3 regions of the Planococcus antarcticus DSM 14505 genome follow, and region 3 is predicted to be linked to each of the others. Evidence: a T-box and tRNA genes for the amino acid it is inferred to sense, from the RefSeq annotation. Region 3 holds a T-box; the other regions hold tRNA genes.
What was found. A T-box is a leader RNA that pairs with one kind of tRNA and senses whether it is charged. The one in region 3 lies ahead of pheS (phenylalanine--tRNA ligase subunit alpha), so its partner is inferred to be a tRNA-Phe.

Region 1 (6,573 bases), 360 kb from region 3:
TCACACGACAGAAGTTACTTTATTAGCAATTGCCACGCCCATCTTAGCCTATGCCGGCGTATCCATTGGCCGTTCATGGTTCGACTTTGTACAATTAGGGTGGAAAACTATCGTAATCGGCATGGTTGTCTTGCTCGGAACGTTTCTTGGCTCAGCAGTTATTGCCGAAATTATCCTTCGGTTCCAAGGAATTATTTAATTCTTACAAAAAGACCACCGCAAAAGCCATAACTTTTGCGGTGGTCTTTTTGCTGCTTTTCAACATTTTCCGAAAAAAGTTACCCTTCAAACGTGTAACAAGCAAATCCAGCGCTAAGGACGAGATGATTTTCGATTTATCTTAGCCATAATGTGCTCTTTTTCTTGGAACAAAGGGTTGAGCTATAAGAATCTGATGCCCGTTCTTTGACAAAAAGGTGAAGATGCAGAAAATTATGTATTATAGTGTAAATGTTTGCACCGCTAGTTACAAACAATGCAGACGTCCAACCCTGCGTATAAAATTTCTCTCACTCACTGGAACACCACGTTTGGTTTGGCTTGTTTTATCTTTATCGTCTACTAAAAGCAGTAATAAGTCGAGAAGTTTTCGCTTCAAACCTTAGCTAAGTCCCGGGTAATTGACGAAACCCTTCATAAGCTTTAATGCTGAGAACTTCATTCAAAAAATTCAAAAGAAAAAGGCCCTGACGATAAAGTCAGGGCCTTTCTTCTAGGCTTGCGGTATACCGGCGGTCGGGGTCGAACCGACACTCCGGTGAAGGAACGGGATTTTGAGTCCCGCGCGTCTGCCAATTCCGCCACGCCGGCAAGTATTTCTTTAGCGGACAAGAATTATTATAGCACATCTTATTTCACTCGCCAATACTTATTCATATGGCAGTTCGATTTTCCATCGAAATTATTAATCTCTTTTCTCCAAAACGATATTAAGGAGAACCTAGAACATAGCAGCCAATGATACCGGAATTGGCATTGTAATAATCCAAGTAATCAGCATCGTCTTAGCTGTTCCCTACTGAACACCCTGAACTCGGTGCGCCTCCCCCCATTATGGAAGACGAATTAACGTGTGGTATGCTAACCGGCAATTGGGCCAAGATAGCTACGCATATTTCGACTGCCTATGTCAAATCAGCCACTACATCGTTAGCTGGACGGATTTTCATATTTTTTTGTCTACTGTTTTAATGATTCGTCAACCCCCTACTGAAGTTCTCAATGCCATCGCTAGTGCACAATTCGCCTGCACCCACAGTTGGATATCATCAGAGCTTTGAGAATTGTTCACACTTAATATCAACTCAATAATGCCCATTATGATTGATTCGAATGTATGTGCAATCTGAAATAATCAGCAATTTCTTCCAAGTTCCATAAACATCTTATACTGAATAATTAGGATTGAATCTTCTTCAGTTCAGAAAAAATTCTCTACCGAGCGACGCAAAATGATGTTAAATTTAGATTTGTAGCCTTTGATTTAGTGGATAGTCTACACTTGATTGGACAGAAAATATAAGGGAGCGTAGAATAGTCCACAATACGTGAAGAGAATCTACTATGACCCAAAAGAGACGCACATTTTCTGCAGAATTTAAAAAACAGGTGGTTGCACTGCACGCAGGTGGAAAAAGCCGGGTAGATATTGTCCGAGAATATGACCTAACGGCTTCCGCACTCGATCGATGGATTGCCCAATCCAATCGAACGGGTTCATTCGAAGAGAAGGATAATCGAAGCCCGCTGGAGGCAGAATTACTTGCCTACAAGAAACGAAACAAACAGTTGGAGATGGAAGTGGATATGTGAGTCTTGCAGCGCTGATCATGGGACGAAAATAGAGATTATTCAACAGAATCAACACCTCTATTCGGTATCAGCAATGTGTAATGTCCTGCAAATCGCTCGCAGTACTTTTTACTATGAAACGTCCGTTTCAGTAGAAAAAGAACGCCAAAAAGCTCGAGCAGAACAAGAATTAAAAGACGAAATCTGGGCAATCTTTCATTAGAATCGCCGTGTCTATGGGACGCGTAAACTGAAAGAAGAACTGAAGATCAGAAAGAATTGGATCGTCTCGAGACGTCGTATTGGACGCCTCATGGCGACACTTGGCATCCAATCGAAATACGCACTGCCTTCGTACAAGCCGATGGTTACGCCTCCTAACGAAGCAACGTATCGAAACGTATTAAACCGTGAATTCAATCCAACAGAGAAAAGTGCCGTATTGGTTAGCGACTTAACGTACGTGAAGGTTGGCGGCCGGTGGAACTATATTTGTTTCCTTCTCGATCTCTATAACCGTGAAATTGTCGGGTACAGTCTGGGTGAGCGAAAAGACGCTGCTTTAGTTCAGCGTGCCTTCGCGACGGTCAAAAGCGACCTGGGAGCCGTGAACATTTTCCATACAGACCGTGGATCTGAATTTAAAAATGCCGGTATTGATGCCTTACTAGAGACGCATCAAATTGAACGGTCGCTGAGTCAAAAAGGAAACCCTTATGACAATGCGGTGGCAGAAGCTACGTTTAAGATTCTGAAGACGGAACTGATCAACGGCATGCACTTTGAATCCCTTAATCAGCTATCACTTGAGCTATTTGATTACGTCCATTGGTACAATCATATTCGTTTACACGGCAGCTTAGGCTACACCAGCCCTGTCACTTATCGAAACGCAGCCCTTAAAAAAGTTGTTTGATTTAGTGTTGACTTACCAAGTGGCGTTTTGTCTAATATGAGGTAACTTTTTAGATACCATAAGTTTGACCCCAGGTTCTATTTCAATCGTACTCAATCGAATCGCTTCAACGAATTCAAGCATATACTTATTCCCATTAACAACCGAATATATTATATCAAACAAAGCAGCAGTATGCTGCATACCATCTAACATGTTATCCATACCCACTGATAAAACCAGCATATCCTCACGCTCATTCGGCATAATAAAAGCAATGTTGAAATCTTGAATAACAGTGTGAACGAAAGAACCACCTTTTATTTTATGGTCTTTCACTGTAAAATTGCTGGGAAACAAAAAGACCTCTTAACTGTAATGAATCACAGTTAAGAGGTCTTTAAAGGGCAGGCAGGCCCTTTGATGATACCGGCGGTCGGGGTCGAACCGACACTCCCGTGAAGGAACGGGATTTTGAGTCCCGCGCGTCTGCCAATTCCGCCACGCCGGCAAATCATTATGGAGGCGGCAACCGGACTCGAACCGGTGATAAGGGTGTTGCAGACCCATGCCTTACCACTTGGCTATGCCGCCAAAAATTGGAGCGGAAGACGAGGTTCGAACTCGCGACCTCCACCTTGGCAAGGTGGCGTTCTACCACTGAACTACTTCCGCTTAAAGCTGGGGTACCTGGATTCGAACCAGGGCATGACGGGATCAAAACCCGTTGCCTTACCGCTTGGCTATACCCCATTAATAAGATGGGGCGGACGAGGGGAATTGAACCCCCGAGTGCCGGAATCACAATCCGGTGCGTTAACCACTTCGCCACGACCGCCACTTTACTATTTTATAAGTGCAACTCTCAAATGTATGAAAACTAGGGGCGGACGAGGGGAATTGAACCCCCGAGTGCCGGAATCACAATCCGGTGCGTTAACCACTTCGCCACGACCGCCATCATAAAATTTTTAAAAATGGCAGGGGCAGTAGGAATCGAACCCACATCGGAGGTGTTGGAGACCTCTGTTCTACCGTTAAACTATGCCCCTAAAAACTGGTGGTGGGGGGCAGATTCGAACTGCCGAACCCGAAGGAGCGGATTTACAGTCCGCCGCGTTTAGCCACTTCGCTACCCCACCGTAAAATGGTGCCGGAGAAAGGACTTGAACCCTCAACCTACTGATTACAAGTCAGTTGCTCTACCAGTTGAGCTACTCCGGCATGGAGATTTGGATTTAATAAAAAAATGGTGGGTCAGGACGGAATCGAACCGCCGACACTTAGAGCTTCAATCTAATGCTCTACCGACTGAGCTACTGACCCACTGTATTGAATAAAAATGGCGGTCCCGACCGGGATCGAACCGGCGATCTCCTGCGTGACAGGCAGGCATGTTAACCGCTACACCACGGGACCATTTGGTTGCGGGGGCAGGATTTGAACCTGCGACCTTTGGGTTATGAGCCCAACGAGCTACCGAACTGCTCCACCCCGCGATAATATGATTTAATTTTTCTCACTACATTCGTACTTTAATAACTGCATAGCTTTTATCATGTAAGAGTAAAATGGTGGAGGATGACGGGATCGAACCGCCGACCCTCTGCTTGTAAGGCAGATGCTCTCCCAGCTGAGCTAATCCTCCATGAAATTGGTGACCCCTACGGGATTCGAACCCGTGTTACCGCCGTGAAAGGGCGGTGTCTTAACCGCTTGACCAAGGGGCCATATGTTTTTTTGGGAATTTATCTTCTGGCGGAGAGCAAGGGATTCGAACCCTTGAGACGGTTGCCCGCCTACATGATTTCCAATCATGCTCCTTCGGCCACTCGGACAGCTCTCCAAAATTGGCTCCGAAGGTAGGACTCGAACCTACGACCATCGCATTAACAGTGCGGTGCTCTACCACTGAGCTACTTCGGAATAATTAATTAGACTGGCGACGTCTTACTCTCACAGGGGGAAACCCCCAACTACCATCAGCGCAAAAGAGCTTAACTGCCGTGTTCGGGATGGGAACGGGTGTGACCTCTTTGCCATCATTACCAGACTAATTTTATTTTGAAAGACAAGATTGATTATACCAATCTCACAGGTTTTTACAAGCTTTTTCATAAAAAAACTTTTCCTTATTCTTTCAAAACTGGATAAACGACATTGACCCATTGAAATTCCTCCATGATACATTGTTTGGTTAAGTCCTCGATCGATTAGTATTCGTCAGCTGCACGTGTCGCCACGCTTCCACCTCGAACCTATCTACCTCATCGTCTTTGAGGGATCTTACTTGCTTGCGCAATGGGAAATCTCATCTTGAGGGGGGCTTCGTGCTTAGATGCTTTCAGCACTTATCCCGGCCACACATAGCTACCCAGCGATGCCCTTGGCAGAACAACTGGTACACCAGCGGTGTGTCCATCCCGGTCCTCTCGTACTAAGGACAGCTCCTCTCAAATTTCCTGCGCCCGCGACGGATAGGGACCGAACTGTCTCACGACGTTCTGAACCCAGCTCGCGTACCGCTTTAATGGGCGAACAGCCCAACCCTTGGGACCGACTACAGCCCCAGGATGCGATGAGCCGACATCGAGGTGCCAAACCTCCCCGTCGATGTGGACTCTTGGGGGAGATAAGCCTGTTATCCCCGGGGTAGCTTTTATCCGTTGAGCGATGGCCCTTCCATGCGGAACCACCGGATCACTAAGCCCGTCTTTCGACCCTGCTCGACCTGTACGTCTCGCAGTCAAGCTCCCTTCTGCCTTTACACTCTGCGAATGATTTCCAACCATTCTGAGGGAACCTTTGGGCGCCTCCGTTACTCTTTAGGAGGCGACCGCCCCAGTCAAACTGCCCGCCTGACACTGTCTCCCATCCCGATCAGGGATGTGGGTTAGAATTTCAATACAACCAGGGTAGTATCCCACCGACGCCTCCTCCGAAGCTGGCGCTCCGGGCTCTAAGGCTCCTACCTATCCTGTACAAGTTGCACCAAAATTCAATATCAGGCTACAGTAAAGCTCCACGGGGTCTTTCCGTCCTGTCGCGGGTAACCTGCATCTTCACAGGTACTATAATTTCACCGAGTCTCTCGTTGAGACAGTGCCCAGATCGTTACGCCTTTCGTGCGGGTCGGAACTTACCCGACAAGGAATTTCGCTACCTTAGGACCGTTATAGTTACGGCCGCCGTTTACTGGGGCTTCAGTTCGCACCTTCGCTTGCGCTAAGCACTCCCCTTAACCTTCCAGCACCGGGCAGGCGTCAGCCCCTATACGTCACCTTACGGTTTTGCAGAGACCTGTGTTTTTGCTAAACAGTCGCCTGGGCCTATTCACTGCGGCTCTCTCGGGCTATTCACCCTACCAGAGCACCCCTTCTCCCGAAGTTACGGGGTCATTTTGCCGAGTTCCTTAACGAGAGTTCACTCGCTCACCTTAGAATTCTCTTCTCGCCTACCTGTGTCGGTTTGCGGTACGGGCACCTCCCGCCTCGCTAGAGGCTTTTCTTGGCAGTGTGAAATCAGGGACTCTGAGGTAAACCTCTTGCCATCACAGCTCAACGTATCAGGAATGGGATTTGCCTCATTCCACGCCTCACTGCTTGGACGTGCACAACCAACGGCACGCTCTCCTTATCCTTCTGCGTCCCCCCATTGCTCAAACGGCGGGGAGGTGGTACAGGAATATCAACCTGTTGTCCATCGTCTACGCCTATCGGCCTCGACTTAGGTCCCGACTAACCCTGAGCGGACGAGCCTTCCTCAGGAAACCTTAGGCATTCGGTGGACGGGATTCTCACCCGTCTTTCGTTACTCATACCGGCATTCTCACTTCTAAGCGCTCCACCAGTCCTTCCGGTCTGACTTCAACGCCCTTAGAACGCTCT
Region 2 (6,573 bases), 160 kb from region 3:
AAGACGGGTGAGAATCCCGTCCACCGAATGCCTAAGGTTTCCTGAGGAAGGCTCGTCCGCTCAGGGTTAGTCGGGACCTAAGTCGAGGCCGATAGGCGTAGACGATGGACAACAGGTTGATATTCCTGTACCACCTCCCCGCCGTTTGAGCAATGGGGGGACGCAGAAGGATAAGGAGAGCGTGCCGTTGGTTGTGCACGTCCAAGCAGTGAGGCGTGGAATGAGGCAAATCCCATTCCTGATACGTTGAGCTGTGATGGCAAGAGGTTTACCTCAGAGTCCCTGATTTCACACTGCCAAGAAAAGCCTCTAGCGAGGCGGGAGGTGCCCGTACCGCAAACCGACACAGGTAGGCGAGAAGAGAATTCTAAGGTGAGCGAGTGAACTCTCGTTAAGGAACTCGGCAAAATGACCCCGTAACTTCGGGAGAAGGGGTGCTCTGGTAGGGTGAATAGCCCGAGAGAGCCGCAGTGAATAGGCCCAGGCGACTGTTTAGCAAAAACACAGGTCTCTGCAAAACCGTAAGGTGACGTATAGGGGCTGACGCCTGCCCGGTGCTGGAAGGTTAAGGGGAGTGCTTAGCGCAAGCGAAGGTGCGAACTGAAGCCCCAGTAAACGGCGGCCGTAACTATAACGGTCCTAAGGTAGCGAAATTCCTTGTCGGGTAAGTTCCGACCCGCACGAAAGGCGTAACGATCTGGGCACTGTCTCAACGAGAGACTCGGTGAAATTATAGTACCTGTGAAGATGCAGGTTACCCGCGACAGGACGGAAAGACCCCGTGGAGCTTTACTGTAGCCTGATATTGAATTTTGGTGCAACTTGTACAGGATAGGTAGGAGCCTTAGAGCCCGGAGCGCCAGCTTCGGAGGAGGCGTCGGTGGGATACTACCCTGGTTGTATTGAAATTCTAACCCACATCCCTGATCGGGATGGGAGACAGTGTCAGGCGGGCAGTTTGACTGGGGCGGTCGCCTCCTAAAGAGTAACGGAGGCGCCCAAAGGTTCCCTCAGAATGGTTGGAAATCATTCGCAGAGTGTAAAGGCAGAAGGGAGCTTGACTGCGAGACGTACAGGTCGAGCAGGGTCGAAAGACGGGCTTAGTGATCCGGTGGTTCCGCATGGAAGGGCCATCGCTCAACGGATAAAAGCTACCCCGGGGATAACAGGCTTATCTCCCCCAAGAGTCCACATCGACGGGGAGGTTTGGCACCTCGATGTCGGCTCATCGCATCCTGGGGCTGTAGTCGGTCCCAAGGGTTGGGCTGTTCGCCCATTAAAGCGGTACGCGAGCTGGGTTCAGAACGTCGTGAGACAGTTCGGTCCCTATCCGTCGCGGGCGCAGGAAATTTGAGAGGAGCTGTCCTTAGTACGAGAGGACCGGGATGGACACACCGCTGGTGTACCAGTTGTTCTGCCAAGGGCATCGCTGGGTAGCTATGTGTGGCCGGGATAAGTGCTGAAAGCATCTAAGCACGAAGCCCCCCTCAAGATGAGATTTCCCATTGCGCAAGCAAGTAAGATCCCTCAAAGACGATGAGGTAGATAGGTTCGAGGTGGAAGCGTGGCGACACGTGCAGCTGACGAATACTAATCGATCGAGGACTTAACCAAACAATGTATCATGAAGGAATTTCAATGGGTCAATGTCGTTTATCCAGTTTTGAAAGAATAAGGAAAAGTTTTTTTATGAAAAAGCTTGTAAAAACCTGTGAGATTGGTATAATCAATCTTGTCTTTCAAAACCAAATAGTCCAGTGATGATGGCAAAGAGGCCACACCCGTTCCCATCCCGAACACGGCAGTTAAGCTCTTTTGCGCTGATGGTAGTTGGGGGTTTCCCCCTGTGAGAGTAAGACGTCGCTGGGCAATACTTATCGGAGGATTAGCTCAGCTGGGAGAGCATCTGCCTTACAAGCAGAGGGTCGGCGGTTCGATCCCGTCATCCTCCACCATTTTTTCTTTCGCCGGAGTAGCTCAACTGGTAGAGCAACTGACTTGTAATCAGTAGGTTGAGGGTTCAAGTCCTTTCTCCGGCACCACTCATGTAAATGAGCCATTAGCTCAGCTGGTAGAGCATCTGACTTTTAATCAGAGGGTCGAAGGTTCGAATCCTTCATGGCTCACCATTTTAATTGAATCATTGCCACGCGGGTGTGGCGGAACTGGCAGACGCACTAGACTTAGGATCTAGCGCCTTCGGGCGTGGGGGTTCGACTCCCTTCACCCGCACCATTTTTGCGGAAGTAGTTCAGTGGTAGAACGCCACCTTGCCAAGGTGGAGGTCGCGAGTTCGAACCTCGTCTTCCGCTCCATATTTTTTTTGCACATTATACCGACCCTTAGCCGGGGTGGCGGAACTGGCAGACGCACAGGACTTAAAATCCTGCGGTAGGTGACTACCGTACCGGTTCGATTCCGGTCCTCGGCACCATTTATGCAAACCAGATGAATCCCTTATATGCGCCCGTAGCTCAATTGGATAGAGTACTTGACTACGAATCAAGCGGTTAGAGGTTCGAGTCCTCTCGGGCGCACCATATTTTTACACTCAGCAACTCAGTTCGGGAAGTAGCTCAGCTTGGTAGAGCACTTGGTTTGGGACCAAGGGGTCGCAGGTTCGAATCCTGTCTTCCCGACCAAACAATGGGGCCTTAGCTCAGCTGGGAGAGCGCCTGCCTTGCACGCAGGAGGTCAGCGGTTCGATCCCGCTAGGCTCCACCAACTTATCACATTAAAAATCTCGGCGGCGTAGCTCAGCTGGCTAGAGCGTACGGTTCATACCCGTGAGGTCGGGGGTTCGATCCCCTCTGCCGCCACTTTTTTAGGACCTTTAGCTCAGTTGGTTAGAGCAGACGGCTCATAACCGTCCGGTCGCAGGTTCGAGTCCTGCAAGGTCCACCATATGTATTTTATCACGGAGGAATACCCAAGTTTGGCTGAAGGGATCGGTCTTGAAAACCGACAGGGGAGTCAAATCCCGCGGGGGTTCGAATCCCTCTTCCTCCTCCATATTTTTAAAATGTGTGGACAATTATTAATGAAGCGTGTGCTAGAATTAATATCTATATTATTATCGCGGGGTGGAGCAGTTCGGTAGCTCGTTGGGCTCATAACCCAAAGGTCGCAGGTTCAAATCCTGCCCCCGCAACCAAATGGTCCCGTGGTGTAGCGGTTAACATGCCTGCCTGTCACGCAGGAGATCGCCGGTTCGATCCCGGTCGGGACCGCCATTTTTATTCAATACAGTGGGTCAGTAGCTCAGTCGGTAGAGCATTAGATTGAAGCTCTAAGTGTCGGCGGTTCGATTCCGTCCTGACCCACCACTTTTGCGGGTGTAGTTTAGTGGTAAAACCTCAGCCTTCCAAGCTGATGATGAGGGTTCGATTCCCTTCACCCGCTCCATATATATACACATATGGGCCTATAGCTCAGCTGGTTAGAGCGCACGCCTGATAAGCGTGAGGTCGATGGTTCGAGTCCATTTAGGCCCACCATTCCGAAGTAGCTCAGTGGTAGAGCACCGCACTGTTAATGCGATGGTCGTAGGTTCGAGTCCTACCTTCGGAGCCAAACTGGGGAAGTACTCAAGTGGCTGAAGAGGCGCCCCTGCTAAGGGTGTAGGTCGGGCAACCGGCGCGAGGGTTCAAATCCCTCCTTCTCCGCCAGTATTTGGCCCCTTGGTCAAGCGGTTAAGACACCGCCCTTTCACGGCGGTAACACGGGTTCGAATCCCGTAGGGGTCATCATCGATAAGAGTCATGCATTCAATTGCATGACTCTTTTTTTCGTTTTACCGGAAACGTAGCTGTGAACCATCATGCCTAACATCACCAATAGAAGGCCAATCAAAGATAAGTTGGATGGCAAGGCGATGGACAAGAAAAGAATTTCTCCAGACAAAGCAAATAAAACTTCCAACGATTGTATGGCTTCGACTGCACCTAATTTCTACATGTTTCCCCTGACTAAGTCCGTGGCTTTAAAGAAAACCACCGTAGCAATGACTCCGGAACTGATTGCTACAATAAAGGTTTGGTAGCTTTGCGAAGCAGTCGGACCACCGACAGCGATCAGTCCATAAAGCGATAACATTAGCCAAAAAGGCAAACTCGCTAATGTCATTCCTAAAACTCGTTGATATGCATCCAGTCTATCACCGCATGGATCCATCATTTTTCTATTGCCCAATGGATATGCAAAAGTAGCAATAATAACGGGAATAAAACAAAACCATAAAGTCGCAGAAGGAACGGCTGCTATATGTTCTACCTGCATCAGACATACCCCGGCTAATATGATAAAAGAAATCAGTAAGCCTTTCGAAGGGATTTTCCTTCGCATATAAACGTTGTCTTTATTACTATGTGCGGTAATTAAAAATAAGGGTGTAAGGAGAGTATCCGCAATAATAGTGATTTGCCATGTTCCTGCAATCAACGAGCTAGGAGAATAGGCAGCGGCAAAACACAAGGGAGCATAAAAAAAACGAATCCGATAAAACTCCATAACACCCAAGCTTCTTTATTTTTGCTCATCTCTTGTAGTAGGGGGCTTTAGATTTTTTCGGGAAAGAACGATCATCAGCAAAAAGGGCACCATAAAAATATAGCGAAGAGAGGCACTCCCAATCCAGCTTCCGCCAACTGTTTCCGTCGTAGCGTTCAGCAAAAAAGTAAAAGCAAAGAAAAAAGCTACGATAATACCGAAAATAATAGGTTTCACCTTATGTCCTCCTAAAACAAAAGCATATAAATTATTCATCCACTATAGCGCAAGTATTCAGTTCTTCAAAGTATTATTTGGATATAAAAAAAGGATTTCCATAGAAATCCCTTTTTAAGCATCTTATTATAGAAGGTAATCAATCAGCAATCCGATTCCAAGTAAAAACGCGACAAATGTATTTGTTTTACCGGTATCCTTCATCGCGGGCATCACTTTTAGCGGTGCCGTGAAGTGTTTGAAAATCTGGACGACTTTGATAGGTTTTAGCACGCTGAGGAATACCAGTAAAGCCCAAGGTGTCAGCGTCCCTGTGATCACTAAAATTACAATCCAAGCATAGGCTAGTATGAAGAACATCATTAGAATGTTTACTGCTGCGGGTCTTCTGACTAATATTGCAAGCGTATTACGGCCGCTCTCCTCGTCTCCGACAATATCGCGGATATTATTGGCCAACATAATTGCAGCTACCAGCAAAGTACTCGGTACAGCAAGTAAAGAAGCCTCCCATGTAACCATTCCAGTTTGAATGTAGAAGGCAATGATAACAATTAAATAGCCCATGACCACTCCGGAAAAGAGCTCACCGAAAGGAGTATAAGCAATGGGATAAGGTCCGCCAGTATAAAGATAGCCGATCATCATCGCTACTCCGCCAACAACCAAAAGCCACCAGCTGGTTTGTGAACAAATATAGATGCCGATGACCGCGGCGATCCCGTAGAACATTAGAGCTAACGCTAAAACGGTTTTCGGTTTGACTCCGTTCCGAACGATTGCGCCGCCGATGCCGACAGAATTTTCATTATCTAAGCCTCTAGCGAAATCATAATACTCGTTGAACATATTAGTAGCTGCCTGAATCAATAAACTTGCAACAAGCATAGCCAAGAATAAAATCCAGTCGATCGGGGAATGATTTAAAGCAATCATCGTTCCTAAGAAGACAGGAGCGAAGGATGCGGTTAAAGTATGGGGCCGGGTTAGTTGCCACCAGACGCGCCATCCGCTGTCTGCCTGTAGTGAATGTGTCATATCTATCTCTCCTTTAATTCTTTCCACTGTTCATTGTACTTCAAATATAGAAGGGAATACAGCAAATGATGTGCTGATTTTAGCAGAAAAGAGTATGATAGAAGGTAGATATTAAAAAGTAGAAAAGTAAGTGGAATAAACGAGACTCTTGTCTTAAAACGGAGGTAATCAGGTGAATTCAGAATCGTCTTCATCGACCCAAAAATCTACGGAAAGCCATTACGAAGGCTACCGTTTTTATACCGAAACAATCGAAGTCACTCGCATGTCAGCATTGGCATTCTTTGAAGCCGGGGGAGATGAATACTTAGGAAAACGCATGTACTGGCAGAATCGTGAAAAGACCTTCACGTTGGTTGGAATCGGACATGCCCATGTCCTTTCTACAAACAAAGCAACAGGGCGATTTAAGAAAATCAAGGATGACTGGAAGAACCTTTGCAAACAAATCGTCAATGAAGAAAGTTCTGTCCAGCCAGTCCTATTCGGAGGATTTTCGTTCGATCCCTTAAATAGCAAATCGAGTGAATGGACACGGTTTCCACAGGCTTATTTTGCGGTGCCAACTTTTCAGTTGGTTTTAAAAGGTGAGCAGGCTTTTGTCAGCATTCATTTAATTACGGAACAACAAGAGAGCTATGCAGAATTTGATGCGATGCGTAAAGAACGTGATAAACTGATCCATGCGGCACAGGTATCTGAAGTCGATAAATATGATAAACCACAGGCAACTGGCCGCATAGAACTAAGAAAAGAAGAGTACCTGGATTCCATTCAGCAGGTTACCGATATTATTAAAGCCAAAAAAGT
Region 3 (6,573 bases):
TACGTGTACCCTTGTGAAATAGATTCTTCATCTAAAAACAGCGACTTAACACCATCTTCTTCTTTTACTATTAAATTAAATTGATGATTGTCTGACTTTAAATATTCATTCCGTATAACTTCAACTATTAAATTTGCCTCTTGTTGTAATTGTTGTTTTGTAGCGGTTTTAGTTGATGCCGTAGTTCCTGTAGATAAGACATTTACAATGACTGCAACGATAATTCCCACTATGGCTAGTGCAGCAAGTAACTCCACCAAAGTAATTCCGCTTTCATTCCTCATGGCTTTGCCTCAAAATACATTTCCGTTGTAAACTCTGGTTCATTTATTCCGGCACCAGCCGGGGACTTTACGGTAATCGTCGCTAATTTTAAACTTTCTGGACCAGCTTTGACGTTAATAACAATATCGTAGCCATCTTTTTTTAAAGTCGTGTTGCTTTGATAATTGCCAATCCTAACATCGGCTATAACATCCTCGGCTACTTGTACATTCGTCAGTTTCTCATAATTGTGAGCTGTAAACTTTGCCGACTGCGTAAAGAAACTCATCACACTGACGAGCACAATCGCCAAAATCACTACCGCTGCTAGTATCTCCACTAGCGACAATCCTTTTTCATTTTGAATGAGTCTCTTCATAAGAGTACCTCCCGCTATTCATATTAGATAAATACTATCATATTTCAGTTGTTTTGAATTAATAAAGTCCTATAATAAGTAATTTAATTGTATCTTCATACTTAACTAATCAAAAAAGGATGAATCCAATGGATTCATCCTTTTTTAGCATTACGATCAAATTTCTTTAACTTCTTAACTCTGCTCCAGCTTCTGTTAAAGCTGCTAATACTTTTTCATGTGTACGAATAACTTCTTCATCCGTTAATGTTTTTTCCGGATCAAAGTAAGTTAACGAGAAAGCCACTGATTTCTTGCCTGCTTCCATTTTATCGCCTTCGTAAAGGTCGAACACGCGGACGTCTTTCAACAGTTTGCCACCTGCATTGCGGATGACGTTTTCAATCGTTGCCGCTTCCACCACTTTAGAAAGAACTAACGCCACATCACGTGACATGGATGGGTAACGTGGTACTGGCGTGTAAACTAGTGCCTTCGTTGCTTTAGCCAACAATGCAGCCAAGTTCAACTCCATCACAACTGTAGTTTTTAAGTCGCGCGCTTTTTGTTCAGACGGATGCAACTGGCCGATCACGCCAATACGTTGACCGCCATGTATGATAAATGCCGTTCTTCCTGGGTGCAGATCATCCATTTGACCACGTTCGAAAGTCAATTCGACGCCAAGTTTATCGCTAAGACTTTCTACAATACCTTTCAAGACGAAAAAGTCGACTGGCTTTTTCTCACCTTGCCAGCTATGATCGAGCCAAAGACCCGTAATGGCAACAGCTAAATGTTCCTGCTCGTTCAATAGCTCGTCTTGACCTTTAAGAAAAACTGAACCCGTTTCATACAAAGCGACCGAATCCATTCTTCTCGCTGTGTTATACGTAACAGATTCCAATAAATGCGGCAACAAGCTTTGACGCAACAAACTACGCTCTTCGCTCATTGGCATTAAGAGACGAGTTGTTTCGGTTTCTTCTAAAGCAAATTGCTTTACTGATTTTGCAGAAGTTAATGAATACGTCGTCGCTTGCAATAATCCGGCACCTTCCATAAGTGAACGAACAATGCGACGTTTTGCCTGGTAAGGCGTCAAGCCACCTGGAGTCGTTTCAGCTTCTGGTAATGTCGCTGGAATTTCGTCGTAGCCATAAAGACGGGCGATTTCTTCGATCACATCTTCAGGAATTTGAATATCCTGGCGGCGCGTAGGCACTGATATGACCAGTTGGCCATTCGCTGCTTCTGTATTGAATTTCAAGCGGTTCAGAATGTCCCACATGTCTTCAAAGGAGATCTTCATACCGAGACGGCTATTGATAAAATCAGGAGAAACCTTAACAATTTTCTCTTCTTTATCCAATTCATCAAATATTACGGATCCTGCAAGCACTTCTCCTCCAGCAAGCTCGGACAATAATTGTGCCGCTCGTTCTGCCGCTGGAATGACGCGATTTGGATCTACGCCTTTTTCAAAACGCGAACTTGCATCACTGCGAAGACCGTGATCTTTTGAAGTTTGACGAACAGAACTCGATTCAAAATAAGCAGATTCGATGACAACAGTCGTCGTCGTTTCGCTTACTTCCGAGTTGGCTCCGCCCATAACCCCTGCAATCGCCACTGGTTTTTCACCATTGGTGATCAATAAATGACGGCCAGATAATTTACGCTCAGCTTCATCTAAAGTGGTAATCATTTCGCCTTCTTTGGCGTGGCGAACCGTAATATTCCCCGTTTCCAATAAATCATAGTCAAATGCGTGAAGCGGCTGGCCATATTCCATTAATACATAGTTCGTAATATCAACTACGTTATTATGTGGACGGACACCAGATGCCATTAGGCGTTGTTGCAACCACATAGGGGACTCTCGAACTTTAATGTTGCGAACAACTTTTGCGACATATAAAGGGTTGGCTTCAGGAGCATCGACTGACAACGTCAGCATCGAAGCTGCTGTTTCAGATGCTTCTGTATAGTTAATTTCTGGCAGTTTGACTTCTTCCGATAGAATAGCCCCTACTTCGTAAGCAACGCCAAGCATGCTCATCGCGTCTGCGCGGTTTGGTGTCAGTCCTAGTTCTAATACGGTGTCATCTAAATCGAAATTTGTAATGACGTCAGAACCGGTTTCTGCATCTTCTGGTAGCACATAAATGCCTTCAGCATATGCTTTTGGCACAAGCTTGCCTTCTATTCCGAGTTCTTGCAACGAACAAATCATGCCATGCGATTCTTCTCCACGAAGTTTCGCTTTTTTGATTTTGATGTCACCTGGAAGTTTAGCTTCAGGGCGTGCCACGATTACTTTTTGGCCTGCTGCTATATTCGGTGCGCCGCAAATGATTTGTGCCATTTCGTCACCAACATCCACTTGGCAAATGGATAGTTTATCGGCTTCTGGATGCTTAATGCAAGATTCAACAAACCCTACGACGACGTTTGTCATGCCTTGTGTGCGGTCGATGACTGCGTCTACTTCAATACCTGACCGCGTTATTTTTTCACCCAATTCAGCGGGTGGCAGTTGTTGTATATTTACATAGTCTTTTAACCATTTTATGGATACGAACATATTTTATTTCCTCCTTAAAGTTCTGTACGTTGGAATTGAGCTAAAAAGCGGACATCATTTGTATAAAAATGACGGATATCTTCGACGCCGTATTTTAACATGGCGATCCGTTCAGGACCCATACCGAAAGCGAATCCAGTCAAGCGTTTCGAGTCATAACCGGCCATTTCAAGAACATTCGGATGCACCATTCCAGCGCCTAGAATTTCAATCCAGCCTGTTTTTTTGCAGACATTGCACCCGCTGCCGCCGCATTTAAAGCACGAAATGTCCATTTCCACAGACGGTTCCGTAAACGGGAAAAAACTTGGACGAAGGCGAATTTCACGGTCATCCCCGAACATTTTCTTAGCAAATACAGAAAGTGTCCCCTTTAAGTCACTCATGCGAATGTCTTCTCCGATAACCAATCCTTCAATTTGCGTAAATTGATGCGAATGTGTCGCGTCGTCACTATCCCGGCGATACACTTTACCGGGACAAATAATTTTAATCGGCTCGCCGCCTTTTGCTTCCATTGTCCGCGCTTGAACCGGTGAAGTATGAGTGCGCAGCAAAATGTCTTCTGTTATATAGAAGGAATCTTGCATATCGCGAGCTGGATGACCTTTCGGCAAGTTCAACGCTTCAAAATTATAATAATCCTTTTCTACTTCCGGGCCTTCTACTACTTCGTAACCCATCGAAATGAACAAGTCTTCGATTTCTTCTACAACACGTGTTAATGGGTGCGCATTGCCTGTTTTGACAGGACGTCCCGGCAACGTGATGTCAATTGTCTCGCTTTGCAGCTTCGCATTGATCGCTTCTTCTTCTAAGATGACCATACGGCCTTCGAGTCGCGTTGTTACTTCTTCGCGTACTACGTTGACCAATGCTCCCATTTTCGGACGTTCTTCAGCCGGGAGTTTCCCCATGCCTTTCAATAAATCTGTAATGGGTCCTTTTTTACCTAAATAAGCGACACGAACGTCGTTTAGTTCTTTAACGGTCAACGCTGCGGCAATTTTTTCAAGAGCTTGTGTTTTCAATTCCTGTAATTGTGCTTCCATTTTTTCTCCTCCTTAGACAGTAAAAAGCCCCGTCCCTGAAAAGGGACGAGGCATTATTCGCGGTACCACCCTGGTTATTGCAAAATAGCAATCACTCATTTACATAACGGCTCTTCACCGGCCCATCTTTACAGCATTCCTGCTGGTCCCGTTAGGCAGCTCGCGGGGTGAACTTCTGAGGCGTTTACATATCCACACTTCCAGTCAAGGTGCAGAATCTCTGTGATGTAAGGGCGCAACATACTTTTCCCGTTCTTCGCTTTTACTTATTTACTTCCCTATTATACGAAAGTTCAAGGTTTTTATCAAACTTAGTTTTTCGGAACGAGGCTATACAAAAGAATGCCCGTAGCGACTGCGACATTCAGTGATTCTGCACTGCCATAAAGCGGGACCATCAAATTCTGATCTGTTTGCTGCAGCAGTACAGGGTCAACGCCGCTGCCTTCATTGCCGACAATCAAAGCAAATTGTTCATGTGTCTTTGCTTCATGAACTGGAGTTGAATCTTGAAGTGCCGTGCCGAAGATTTGGATGTCATTTGCTTTAGCCTGCTCGGTCCATTCGATCAATTCCCCTTTAACAACTGGAATCTGGAAATGCGAGCCTTGAGCCGATCGGATGGTTTTCGGATTGTATGGATCCGCACAGCCTTTGCCCAAAATAACCGCATCGATGCCGCTTGCGGATGCTGTACGAATCATCGTCCCGATGTTGCCAGGATCTTGAACAGCGTCGATCAGCAATAGCTTAGTCCATGTTTTTTGCTCATCTTCCGTAAACTCCGGTTGTGCACAATGCGCAAAAATCCCTTGCGTGTGTTCCGTTTCCGAAATTTCTTTTGCCACTCCTGCAGTAACAGAATAATGAGGAACGCCTTCAATATCCCAGTCTGCCGGAATATCTACGCCTTCGCGGACGATCAATGATTTGACGAGTTCTTTTTTACGTAAGGCCTCTTCCGTCAAATGAAAGCCTTCCACTAGGAATTCGACAAATTTATCGCGTTCTTTTCGTGTCGTTCCAAGCTTTTTCCAATGCTTGACGAGCGAGTTTTGATTGGATTCAATTCTTTTCATTACAGCTTCACGCCTTTATTTCAGAATAGCTCCAGTATAGCACACCGAAAAGCGCAGACGCCTAAAAGCAGAAGCTAACATAATGTCACGCCTTCTTGTCACAACGGTTAGCTGACCCGCATCCTGCAGGCTCTCGACAGGCATAAGACGCTCTGGCGAAGCGGCGTTCTTTACCGTATAGACTGAGTGGCTTGTAACCTTAGAAACTTGGCACTGGAGTTTAGGCAGGTTCAGGAGAATCAAACGAACTCCAACAAGATAGACATCACTTAACTACTTAAGCTGTAAAAAAATCAAAGCCCAGCGCCGTCAACACACCGAACGCAAGTGACCATAAAGCGATGCTGATGGTCAGCCAAACGGTCGTATTTTTTTTCGTTGCCCCTAGCGTCATTCCAATAAAGGCAGCGATATGCGTTCCAATTAAAATCGGTCCTAGTAATGCAAGTCCAGGCAAGCCGTATTTATTCCAGATCCGTTTGGCACGTTCGCTTTTTTTCGAAACAGTTTTGCCTTTCTCTTCTTGGCGTTTGTTGTACCAGATTTGGAAACGGTCAAAACCGACAATCAGTGCAAGCACAGTCAGCATATTGCCAACGAAAGCCACTACGATCACCCACAACGGTGACAAGCCCCAAACAATGCCAAGCGGAATCACTAATGCAATTTCGAACCACGGAATGGCAGCTCCCAGAAAAACTAAAAAGTATTCATAGATCATTCCTTTTCCTCCTTAAAATGTTTTCGTATTTCCAAATAGTAGATCACGTATTGGATAAACGCGACCAGTAGAATTGCTAGTACCGTGTAAATACGCGATAACGGTGAAAACATTGCAAATACAGCTAACATTGGCAAACTCCAAATCATAAAACTGTAAACTTTTTGAGATGCTTTTCGTGTAATATGCGTCATCCCTTCATCCTGCTCTAAGTATTCTGGTGGGCGGACTGCAAAGGGCGAGATTTTTTGTGTTGGATTCTTTTCGTTATGACGTCTCAATTGGACATAAAAAATAATCAGCATTAGGAAGTAAAGAAGGAGTGAACCGATAATAACAAACCCTGCGATTAGACCATATTCAACCGACATGCTTTGCTCAGTTTCTGTGTTGACAATATCTGTTACTGGTGAACTAACTCCGAATAAGAACATCCCCAGTACTAATATAAACCCCATCATCCACAACGGATATTTCATACGAAAATCATTCTTCATTGCCATCATCCTCCT

Region 1: it has a tRNA-Phe gene. The T-box ahead of pheS (phenylalanine--tRNA ligase subunit alpha) is inferred to sense a tRNA for this amino acid. The anticodon was not compared.
Region 2: it has a tRNA-Phe gene. The T-box ahead of pheS (phenylalanine--tRNA ligase subunit alpha) is inferred to sense a tRNA for this amino acid. The anticodon was not compared.

Annotation. Positions count from the first base shown of each region.
Region 1 is NZ_CP016534.2:1,084,556-1,091,128, reverse strand. It holds gene BBH88_RS05430 (hypothetical protein) at 1-199, shown strand, start outside; tRNA gene BBH88_RS05425 (tRNA-Leu) at 727-810, opposite strand; partial or broken gene BBH88_RS05415 (IS3 family transposase) at 1,564-2,707, shown strand; gene BBH88_RS05410 (hypothetical protein) at 2,720-3,046, opposite strand; tRNA gene BBH88_RS05405 (tRNA-Leu) at 3,114-3,197, opposite strand; tRNA gene BBH88_RS05400 (tRNA-Cys) at 3,207-3,280, opposite strand; tRNA gene BBH88_RS05395 (tRNA-Gly) at 3,287-3,361, opposite strand; tRNA gene BBH88_RS05390 (tRNA-Gln) at 3,368-3,439, opposite strand; tRNA gene BBH88_RS05385 (tRNA-His) at 3,449-3,524, opposite strand; tRNA gene BBH88_RS05380 (tRNA-His) at 3,572-3,644, opposite strand; tRNA gene BBH88_RS05375 (tRNA-Trp) at 3,665-3,738, opposite strand; tRNA gene BBH88_RS05370 (tRNA-Tyr) at 3,745-3,828, opposite strand; tRNA gene BBH88_RS05365 (tRNA-Thr) at 3,835-3,910, opposite strand; tRNA gene BBH88_RS05360 (tRNA-Phe) at 3,937-4,012, opposite strand; tRNA gene BBH88_RS05355 (tRNA-Asp) at 4,030-4,105, opposite strand; tRNA gene BBH88_RS05350 (tRNA-Met) at 4,109-4,185, opposite strand; tRNA gene BBH88_RS05345 (tRNA-Val) at 4,259-4,334, opposite strand; tRNA gene BBH88_RS05340 (tRNA-Glu) at 4,342-4,416, opposite strand; tRNA gene BBH88_RS05335 (tRNA-Ser) at 4,443-4,532, opposite strand; tRNA gene BBH88_RS05330 (tRNA-Asn) at 4,538-4,612, opposite strand; rRNA gene rrf (5S ribosomal RNA) at 4,624-4,739, opposite strand; rRNA gene BBH88_RS05320 (23S ribosomal RNA) at 4,880-6,573, opposite strand, start outside.
Region 2 is NZ_CP016534.2:1,283,390-1,289,962, forward strand. It holds rRNA gene BBH88_RS06370 (23S ribosomal RNA) at 1-1,614, shown strand, start outside; rRNA gene rrf (5S ribosomal RNA) at 1,754-1,869, shown strand; tRNA gene BBH88_RS06380 (tRNA-Val) at 1,880-1,955, shown strand; tRNA gene BBH88_RS06385 (tRNA-Thr) at 1,967-2,042, shown strand; tRNA gene BBH88_RS06390 (tRNA-Lys) at 2,054-2,129, shown strand; tRNA gene BBH88_RS06395 (tRNA-Leu) at 2,151-2,235, shown strand; tRNA gene BBH88_RS06400 (tRNA-Gly) at 2,241-2,315, shown strand; tRNA gene BBH88_RS06405 (tRNA-Leu) at 2,346-2,434, shown strand; tRNA gene BBH88_RS06410 (tRNA-Arg) at 2,464-2,540, shown strand; tRNA gene BBH88_RS06415 (tRNA-Pro) at 2,566-2,642, shown strand; tRNA gene BBH88_RS06420 (tRNA-Ala) at 2,649-2,724, shown strand; tRNA gene BBH88_RS06425 (tRNA-Met) at 2,746-2,819, shown strand; tRNA gene BBH88_RS06430 (tRNA-Ile) at 2,828-2,904, shown strand; tRNA gene BBH88_RS06435 (tRNA-Ser) at 2,920-3,012, shown strand; tRNA gene BBH88_RS06440 (tRNA-Met) at 3,078-3,154, shown strand; tRNA gene BBH88_RS06445 (tRNA-Asp) at 3,158-3,233, shown strand; tRNA gene BBH88_RS06450 (tRNA-Phe) at 3,251-3,326, shown strand; tRNA gene BBH88_RS06455 (tRNA-Gly) at 3,332-3,405, shown strand; tRNA gene BBH88_RS06460 (tRNA-Ile) at 3,421-3,497, shown strand; tRNA gene BBH88_RS06465 (tRNA-Asn) at 3,499-3,573, shown strand; tRNA gene BBH88_RS06470 (tRNA-Ser) at 3,578-3,668, shown strand; tRNA gene BBH88_RS06475 (tRNA-Glu) at 3,675-3,746, shown strand; partial or broken gene BBH88_RS06480 (DMT family transporter) at 3,760-4,725, opposite strand; gene BBH88_RS06485 (1,4-dihydroxy-2-naphthoate polyprenyltransferase) at 4,852-5,763, opposite strand; gene BBH88_RS06490 (isochorismate synthase) at 5,936-6,573, shown strand, end outside.
Region 3 is NZ_CP016534.2:1,447,774-1,454,346, reverse strand. It holds gene BBH88_RS07295 (prepilin-type N-terminal cleavage/methylation domain-containing protein) at 1-284, opposite strand, end outside; gene BBH88_RS18815 (type IV pilus modification PilV family protein) at 281-643, opposite strand; gene pheT (phenylalanine--tRNA ligase subunit beta) at 810-3,209, opposite strand; gene pheS (phenylalanine--tRNA ligase subunit alpha) at 3,224-4,261, opposite strand; T-box leader at 4,300-4,527, opposite strand; gene BBH88_RS07275 (TrmH family RNA methyltransferase) at 4,573-5,340, opposite strand; gene BBH88_RS07270 (small multi-drug export protein) at 5,618-6,061, opposite strand; gene BBH88_RS07265 (DUF3169 family protein) at 6,058-6,558, opposite strand; gene BBH88_RS07260 (helix-turn-helix transcriptional regulator) at 6,548-6,573, opposite strand, start outside.